DNA from 4 places in the Massilia endophytica genome. Region 2 is predicted to be linked to each of the others. Evidence: predicted binding sites of a transcription regulator. Region 2 holds the regulator's gene; each other region holds the start of a gene.
What was found. Region 2 encodes sigma-54, which starts transcription at its own class of promoters, with help from an activator protein. Its sites were predicted from a motif close to TGGCANGNAANCTGCTTT; they were not measured.

Region 1 (2,200 bases), 1.1 Mb from region 2:
GCCAGTGCAATCCCCAGCAGCGGAGGAACCACCAGCATGAAAGCCGCCGATACGGGCTGCCTGCCGCGCGGCGCAGGCATGGGCTTGGGCTTGGCAGCCGCCGCAGCGGCGGCCACCTCCTTGTTTTCGGATGTATGCGAGGCGCTCATGATCAGGCCTTGATCTTGAAGGAGGCCGCGTAGGCCTTGGGATTCTTGCCGTCCCATACCGTGCCGTCCATGAGCTTCGAGCTGCGCATGGGGCTCTTGGGCAGGGGCGTCTTCGTCATGGCCGCGGCATCCTTGAACAGGTCGATCTGGTTCACGGACTGCGCCACCGCCATATAGTCCGGATCCTCCTTCAGCAGGCCCCAGCGCCGGTGCTGGGTAAGGAACCACATGCCGTCGGACAGGTAGGGGAAGTTGACCGCGCCGTCGTTATAGAACTTCATGTAGTTCGGGTCGTCCCAGGTTTTGCCAAGACCGTTCTGGTAGCGGCCCATGATGCGCTGGTCGATGGCGTCCTTGCTGGTGTTGACGTAGGACTTGTCGGCAATGACTTCGGCCATCCTGTTCTTGTTGATCAGCGAAGCGTCGATCCATTTGCCCGCTTCGAGAATCGCCGCCATCATGGCGCGGCAGGTGTTCGGATACTTCTTCGCGAAATCCAGCGTGCAGCCCAGCACCTTCTCCGGATGGTCGCGCCATATATCCTGGGTGGTGGTGGCCGTGATGCCCACGCCGTCCATGATGGCCCGGTGGCCCCAGGGCTCGCCCACGCAGAAGCCGTCCATATTCCCCACCCGCATATTGGCCACCATCTGCGGCGGCGGCACGGTGATGACTTTCGCATCCTTCATGGGATTGATGCCGTTCGCCGCCAGCCAGTAGTACAGCCACATGGCGTGGGTGCCGGTGGGGAAGGTCTGCGCGAAGGTGTACTCGCGCTGCTCGCCGCGCATCAGCTTCGCTAGGGAAGGGCCATCCACGGCGCCCTTGTCGGACCGTTTCTTCGACAGCGTAATGGCCTGGCCGTTGTTGTTCAGGCCCATGAGAACGGCCATGTCCTTCTTCTGGCCGCCGACGCCCATCTGCACGCCGTACAGGAGGCCATACAGCACATGGGCCGCATCGAGATCGCCGTTCGCGAGCTTGTCGCGCACGCCCGCCCAGGAAGCCTCCTTGCTCAGCACGAACTTCACGCCATATTTCTTGTCCAGGCCCAGGACGGACGCCATCACCACCGACGCGCAGTCGGTGAGCGGAATGAAGCCGATCCTGATTTCTTCCTTCTCCGGCTTGTCCGAGCCCGCAGCCCACGCTCCTCCTGTCGACAGTCCCAACACGCTTCCTCCCGCTACCAATGCTGCGCCATGCAAAATCGTCCTGCGTGTGGCATCGACTTTCTCTCCCTGAAGCTCTTTGAATTCCATGGCATTTCCTCGTTGGACCGGCACGCCGGTCGGCCAAAAAAAAAGCCTGCCCCTCCCTGAGCGAACCCACGGATGGCAGACGTCGTTGTCTGATGCAACCTGCCGCCGTTGGCCGGTAACACCGGGCGCCCGATGGCGCCTGATAGCCTATAAGCAACCGCCGTGCCAATGCAGTTCTCACTATGAGGAAGGGGAAAGGGGGCAGGACAGCGCGCCACGCGGTGGCGCACGGCGGCGCACTGGGATTGTGCACCGCATCATTCTGGACAGCTCAGCCCAGGTAGTCTTCGACGTCCAGGATGCGCTGCGCGACTTCGGAAAGCTTGAGGTTCTTGCTCATGGCCATGCCGCGCAGCTTGCGGTAGGCCTGCTCTTCGCTGCAGTGCTGGCGCTCCATCAGCAGGCCTTTCGCGCGCTCGATCACCTTGCGCTCGGCCAGTTTGCTCTTCGTGTCGGAAAGCTCGTCCAGCAGCTTCTGCTCGCGCCGGAAGCGGGCCAGAGCGACGTTCAGCACCGGCTTGATACGCTCCGCCTGCAGGCCCGCCACGATGTAGGCCGAAACACCTGCCGCCACCGCCGCCTCCATGGTTTCCGTATCCTCGCTCTCGGTGAACATGACGATGGGGCGGCGCTCGTCCCGCGTGGCGATGACGATGTGTTCCAGCACGTCGCGCGCATCGGATTCGGCGTCGACGATGATCATGTCCGGCTGGAGCTTGGCGATGTGCTCGGGCAGGTACATGTCCGCCGGGAGGGAAGCGACGATGTCCAGCCCAGCCTCCAGCAGGC
Region 2 (2,200 bases):
GCCGGAGATTCCAAGGTCTCGGCGCGATGCTTTATCGCATCATGGTTGTGGTTCTGGACTTTGTCTTTGTATTTCATGACCTGCCGGTCCAGTTTGTCGATCAGGGTGTCGATCGCGGCATACAGGTCTTGCGCCAAACTCTCCACATACACGGTCTTGCCCGACATGCGCAGGTTGATTTCGGCTTTCTGGCGTTTTTCTTTCTCGGTGAGGTTATCTACACTCAGGATGACAGCAATGTCGATCACTTGATCGAAATGGCGTCTCACGCGCTCCAGCTTGTTTTGGACGTATTCGCGAATCGCGGGGGTCACTTCGAGATGATGTCCACTGATGGTGAGATTCATACACACTCCTAAAAGATGATGTCGCTCTACAAGGCTCACGGGGAGCCCATGCACTACAAGGACTTGCGGAGGCTGACGGGAGGGATCTTCAAGGCTTCGCGATACTTGGCAACAGTACGTCGCGCAATCACCATGCCCTGTTCTCCTAGCATGTCCGCAATCTTACTGTCGGATAAGGGATTTTTCGGGTCTTCTGCTCCTGTGAATTGCACAATCAGCGCACGGATCGCGGTCGAGGAAGCTTCACCCCCAGCTTCAGTCGCGACGTGGCTACCAAAGAAATATTTCAACTCAAACATCCCATGTGGGGTGAGCATGTATTTCTGAGTTGTTACGCGAGAAATAGTACTCTCGTGTAAACCCAGTGTATCAGCAATTTCGCGCAACACAAGGGGTCTCATGGCGACGGCGCCGTGCGAGAAAAAGTTCTTCTGCCGCTCCACGATTGCTTGTGCAACGCGCAAAATTGTGTCAAACCGCTGGCGCATGTTCTTGATGAGCCACTTGGCCTCCTGCAGCTGCGCATTCATCTGCGTTTCGCCCTTGCCCTGCTTGAGCAAACTGGCATACAGCGCATTGACGCGCAGGCGCGGCATCACGTCGTTGTTCAGCGTGACGACCCAGCCGTTGCGGCCCTTCTTCACGATCACGTCCGGCACGACATAGTCTGACGCATCCTGCGCGAAGGCGGCGCCCGGATGCGGGTTGCAGCGGCGGATCACGGCCTGGGCTTCGCGCAGATCTTCCTCGTCGCAATCGAGCGCTTTCTTCAGCTTGTTGAAGTCGCGCTGGGCGAACCAGGTGAGGTGTTTTTCCACGATGCACAAGGCCATGCGGCGCGTGACCAGTGGAATGTGCGGCATGCGCCTGATCTGGATGGCGAGGCATTCGGACGCGTTGCGCGCGCCCACGCCCACGGGGTCGAAGCTTTGCAGCAGCGTGAGCGCCGTCTGCAGCTCCTCCAGCTCCACATCCGCCTCTTCCGGAATGCGCGCGTGGATTTCCTCGAGGCTTTCTTCAAGATAGCCGTTGTCGTCCAGCGCATCGATGATGAGTTCCATCAGCGCCCGGTCGCGCGGCTCCTGCACGGTGACGCGCATCTGCTCCAGCAGATGGTCGCGCAGGCTGTGGTGGCTCGCTTCCAGCTGCGGGCGCGCGTCCTCGTCGTCCGGGGCCTTGCCGCTGCCCGAACCCGACCAGTCGCTGTCGCCCTCGGCCACGCTGTCGCCTTCGTAGGGTTCGGCTTCCGCAGGCGCGGCCTCGGCCTGCGGCCCGTTCTCGCCGGGCGGTCCTTCGGCTGGCGTGGCCGCCGGCGCGCTCTGGCCGATGGCGCCGTCGGCGAGAAGGCGCACGCTGCGGTCCAGCGGGTCGTCCAGACGTTCGAGCAGGGGGTTTTCGGTTAGCAGCTGCTCCAGCTCCTGATGCAGCTCAAGCGTGGACAATTGCAGCAGCCGGATGGACTGCTGCAATTGCGGCGTCAACGCAAGATGCTGCGACGTTCGCAGTTGCAGGGATTGTTTCATGGCCTTACATGCGGAAATGCTCGCCGAGATAGACTCGGCGTACGGATTCGTCGGCGATGATGTCATCGGGGCGGCCGGAAGCCAGCACGCTGCCCTGGTTAATGATATAGGCGCGATCGCAGATGCCAAGCGTTTCGCGCACATTGTGGTCGGTAATCAGTACGCCAATGCCGCGCTCCTTGAGGAAGCGCACAATCCGTTGAATCTCTATGACCGCAATCGGGTCCACGCCAGCGAAAGGCTCGTCCAGCAGCACGAAACGCGGATTGGTGGCGAGGGCGCGCGCAATTTCCACGCGGCGGCGCTCGCCGCCTGACAGCGACAGGGCCG
Region 3 (2,200 bases), 140 kb from region 2:
TGATGATGTCCCAGCGCTTGCACTTCACGCCTTCGTCGTCGTAGCCCACGGCGCCCAGGGAGCCCGGTTCGGTCTTGTCCGCGACGATGTTCACGAGGTCCGAGCCGTACTTGAACTTCTTGCTCTGCCACTTGTCCAGGGTAACGAAGCTGGTGCCCGCGTAATTGGCCTCGTAGCCGAGAACGCGGTCCAGCTCCGTGGGGTGGCCCACGGATTCATGGATGGTGAGCCACATATGTTCGGGGCTGAGCACCAGGTCGTATTTGCCCGGCTCCACGGATTTGGCGGTGAGCTTGGCCTTGGCCTGCTTGCCTGCGGCGCGCGCATCTTCGATCAGGTCGTAGGACTTGCGGTACAGGGTGGTGACGCCGCCCGCCGCTTTCAGCTTGTCCTCCTTGCGGCCGTCCAGGTATTCGTAGCCCATGCCCACCGGCGTGGACAGGCCGTTCCGCGAGCGGAACTTGCCGCTCGCCTTGTCCACAGCCGTGGCCACGAAAGGCATCCAGAGGCGGTGCAGGTCCTGGTCGATATAGGAGCCGTCCGTCGAGGCGAAGTACTTCTGCTGGTTCACCTGGAAGAGCAGCGACTGCATGAAGGAGGCGCCGCCTTCCATGCCAGCCTTGTTGCCCGCGATGAGCATCTCGGCTTTTTCCTTGATAGGCACCGTGCGCCAGTCCTTGGTGTATGGCGTGTTCCAGGATACTTCGCCGACGCCCGGCGTTGGTGCGAGCTGCACGGTTTCGGACTGCAGCTTGGCATTCGCCTTGGCGATGGCGACCGCCTGGCGCGCGGCGCCAGCCACGCCGTCCGGCGACATGTCGTTGGTGGCCGCGAAGCCGTAAGCGCCGTTGGCGATCACGCGCACGCCCACGCCCGCCGACTCGGTATTGGTGACATTCTCCACGTTCAGGTCGCGCGTGGTGATGAACTGGTTCAGGTAGCGCCCGATGCGCACGTCGCAGTAGCTGGCGCCAGCCTGCGTGGCGGCGCCCATGGCGGTATCGGCCAGCATCTTCTTGAATCTCACGTCGGCGGGCTTGAGCAGTTCCTCGGCGGCGATGGCGCGGCCGAATGGGGGGAGCAGCAGGCCGCCGAGGGCAAGACCGCCGAAATTGAGAAATGCGCGTCGTTCCATATTATCTCCAGGGGTGATGTAAGTACCTGAGCAGCGTGCCGACTAACGCAATTAATGTGCCACAAACGCAAGAGAAAGCAAGCCCGCCAGCGCTGGACGCCGGGGCGGACATGGCTGTCCGCCTGTCCGCAAAGTGTCCGCACGGTGTCCGGTGCGGACACTTGACCGCAACCGTGAGTTACACCATCATCGGGGCGGCATTCCCCCACATCACATGGAGAAGAGCATGAAACGAGTCTTTGCGGCCGCCCTGCTGGCCTGCAGTTTTTCCGGCGCGGCCCTGGCCGACGAGGCGCTGAAGGCAGCCATCGCAGGCAGCCAGCGCACACCGGAGAACGTGAAGCGCGACGTGTACCGCCACCCCTACGAGACCCTGACTTTCTTCGGCATCCGCCCCAATATGACGGTGGTGGAGCTGTCGCCGGGCGGCGGCTGGTATACGGAGATCCTGGGCCCCTACCTGAAGGAGCAGGGCAAGCTGATTGCTGCCGGGAATACGCCGGGTTCGAGCAACGAGAACGTGCGCCGCGGCGCGGTACGTTTCCAGCAGAAGCTCGACGCCAACCCCGCCTTTTCCAAGGTGCAGCTGGGCGCCTTCGAACCCGCGGCAGGCGTCTACAGCTACGCGCCGCGCGGCAGCGCAGACATGGTGCTCACCTTCCGCAACATCCATAACTGGACCGAGACCGGCGAAGCGAACATGAAGAAGCTCTTTGCCAGCGTGTACGACTCGCTGAAGCCGGGCGGCGTGTTCGGGGTGGTGGAGCACCGCCTGCCCGCCTCGCGCCCAGCGGAGCCGGATTCGGGCTATGTGCACGAGGCTTACGTGGTGAAGCTGGCGGAGAGCGTGGGTTTCAAACTGGCCGGCAAGTCGGAGGTGAACGCCAACCCGAAGGATACGGCGGATCACAAGGGAGGCGTGTGGGCGCTGCCGCCGACCTACACGAACAAGGATACCGACCGCGCCAAGTACCAGGCGATCGGCGAAAGCGACCGCATGACGCTGAAGTTCGTAAAACCGAAGTAAGAAGCAAAAGGCCGGGAATGAATCCCGGCCTTTTTTTC
Region 4 (2,200 bases), 240 kb from region 2:
TGCCGGCGAAGCTGGACCCACCAACAAACCCGATAGGAGATTCAAAATGGAAAAACGTCACGCACTGCTGGCATCGGCCCTGGCTGCCGCCTGCGCACTGGGCATGGGCAGCGCCCACGCCGCCGACGACAAGGCCGCCAAGGAGAAGTGCTTCGGCATCTCGAAGGCAGGCATGAACGACTGCGCCAGCACCACCGGCTCGCATTCCTGCGCAGGCCAGTCCAAGAAGGACATGGATCCGAACGAATGGAAGTATGTGGCCAAGGGCAGCTGCGAGAAGATGGGCGGCAAAACCGCTCCGGCCAAGTAATCCGCCTGTCCGGCCTGCGCGGTGTCGCTCGCCCCGCAGGCCGGCTGCTTTCCCCGGGAGTTTCTTATGCAATGGATTCTTGCACTGCACCGCCGCAGCGGCGTGTTCGATGCAGCCCTGGCCGACTGGGGCGGCTCCGCGCTCAGTCTCGCGCTGCGCCTCTACGTGGGCTGGCAGTTCTTCAAGGCAGGGATGGTGAAGCTGGGCGACTGGAGCGCCACCTTGGCCCTGTTCCGTACCGAATACCATGTGCCCGTGCTGCCGCCGGAGCTGGCGGCCGTGATGGGGGCGGGGGGAGAGATTGTGCTGCCCCTGCTGCTGGCCCTGGGGCTGCTGGCGCGGCCCGCTGCGCTGGGGCTGTTCTTCGTGAACGCCATGGCGGTGATTTCCTACCCACAGCTGTTCATGCTGTCCTGCCCCGCCGCGGTCAACGACCACAAATACTGGGGCATGCTGCTGCTGGTGCTGGCCGCTTTCGGCCCGGGACGCCTGTCCCTGGACCACTGGCTGAACCGCCGCCGGTAAACGGGCGAATGGGGGCGCTACGCCCCCTCCGCCATCACTGATCCGCGGCGTTCGCCGCGATCTTCGCTTCCAGTTCCGCCAGGCGGGTTTCCAGCAGCTCCAGGCGGGCGCGCGTCTTGGCCAGGACCTGGGCCTGGATGTCGAATTCCTCCCGCGTCACCAGATCCAGCTTGGCAAAGCCCTGGGTCATCATCGCTTTCACGTTCTTTTCAATGTCCTTGGCCGGCGAGTTGTCGATCGCGTGCTGGATCTTCGATTGCAGGTCCGAGAGAAAGGCGTTCATGTCCATGATGGTGCTCCGTGAGAATGGTTGTGTCATCCGCACCACATTGGTGCGCAAAGGGTGACGAATTGGTGCAAAAGCGGTCACATTCTCCTTATGGCAGCTATCGACCCAGCAACATTTGCTGGCACACATTCTGCTAACCGGATAAGAGACCGGACGATCAAGCTGAATTTTAAACCGCAACCGGAATAAAAGTTCCTCCAAAACCAAAGGAAATCGCCATGAAACAGAAAACCAAGCGCCTGCCCCTCGCCTCCGCAGTTCTTTTTGCTCTGGCAACGATGGCAGGCGGAATGGTGCAAGCCCAGGAAGCGCCTGCGGCCGCCCCGGAAGCCAAGCCGGACAACGAGATCGTCTATAACGTCGCGGTGACCAGCGACTACCGCTTCCGCGGCTATTCCCAGTCCCGCCTGAAGCCGGCGCTGCAGGGCGGCGCCGACTGGGTGAACAACCCCACCGGTTTCTACGCGGGCACCTGGGCCTCCACCATCAAGTGGGTCAAGGACGGCGGCGGCGATGCCAGCATCGAGTGGGATGTGTACGGCGGCAAGCGCGGCGACCTCGGCGGCGGCTTCGGCTACGACGTCGGCGGCCTGGGCTACATCTACCCTTCCAACGACCTGCACCCCAACGCCAATACCTTCGAGCTGTACGGCGCCGTGACCTACGGCGTGGGCTCGCTGAAGTATTCGCACTCGCTGACCAACCTGTTCGGCTTTGCCGACAGCAAGAACAGCAGCTACTGGGACCTGTCCGCCAATCCGGACATGGGCGACGGCTGGGTGGTCAACCTGCATGCGGGCCACCAGACCGTGAAGAACGTCGCCGACGCCAGCTATACCGACTGGAAGATCGGCGTGAGCAAGGACGTGGGCTTTGCCACCGTGTCCCTGGCCTACTTCGACACCAACACCAAGTTCTATGTGGCGCCGAACGGCAAAATCCTGGGGAGATCGGGCGCCGTGCTGACGATCTCGAAAACTTTCTGAACGCGAGGCTAGCATGAAACTCATTACCGCCATCATCAAGCCCTTCAAGCTCGACGAAGTCCGCGAGGCGCTGTCGGCGATCAATGTACA

Region 1: the regulator sigma-54 is predicted to act here: its motif matches at 1,562-1,579, upstream of LSQ66_RS19075 (CmpA/NrtA family ABC transporter substrate-binding protein).
Region 3: the regulator sigma-54 is predicted to act here: its motif matches at 1,180-1,197, upstream of LSQ66_RS23430 (TldD/PmbA family protein).
Region 4: the regulator sigma-54 is predicted to act here: its motif matches at 1,244-1,261, upstream of LSQ66_RS00510 (TorF family putative porin).

The regions. Positions count from the first base shown of each region.
Region 1 covers NZ_CP088952.1:4,162,777-4,164,976, forward strand. Annotated here, with positions in the region: gene ntrB (nitrate ABC transporter permease) at 1-80, opposite strand, end outside; gene LSQ66_RS19075 (CmpA/NrtA family ABC transporter substrate-binding protein) at 152-1,411, opposite strand; gene LSQ66_RS19080 (ANTAR domain-containing response regulator) at 1,683-2,200, opposite strand, start outside.
Region 2 covers NZ_CP088952.1:5,253,843-5,256,042, reverse strand. Annotated here, with positions in the region: gene hpf (ribosome hibernation-promoting factor, HPF/YfiA family) at 1-347, opposite strand, end outside; gene LSQ66_RS24100 (RNA polymerase factor sigma-54) at 401-1,870, opposite strand; gene lptB (LPS export ABC transporter ATP-binding protein) at 1,875-2,200, opposite strand, start outside.
Region 3 covers NZ_CP088952.1:5,118,567-5,120,766, reverse strand. Annotated here, with positions in the region: gene LSQ66_RS23430 (TldD/PmbA family protein) at 1-1,135, opposite strand, end outside; gene LSQ66_RS23425 (class I SAM-dependent methyltransferase) at 1,362-2,162, shown strand.
Region 4 covers NZ_CP088952.1:101,396-103,595, forward strand. Annotated here, with positions in the region: gene LSQ66_RS00495 (BufA1 family periplasmic bufferin-type metallophore) at 47-310, shown strand; gene LSQ66_RS00500 (DoxX family protein) at 377-835, shown strand; gene LSQ66_RS00505 (accessory factor UbiK family protein) at 870-1,124, opposite strand; gene LSQ66_RS00510 (TorF family putative porin) at 1,343-2,110, shown strand; gene LSQ66_RS00515 (P-II family nitrogen regulator) at 2,124-2,200, shown strand, end outside.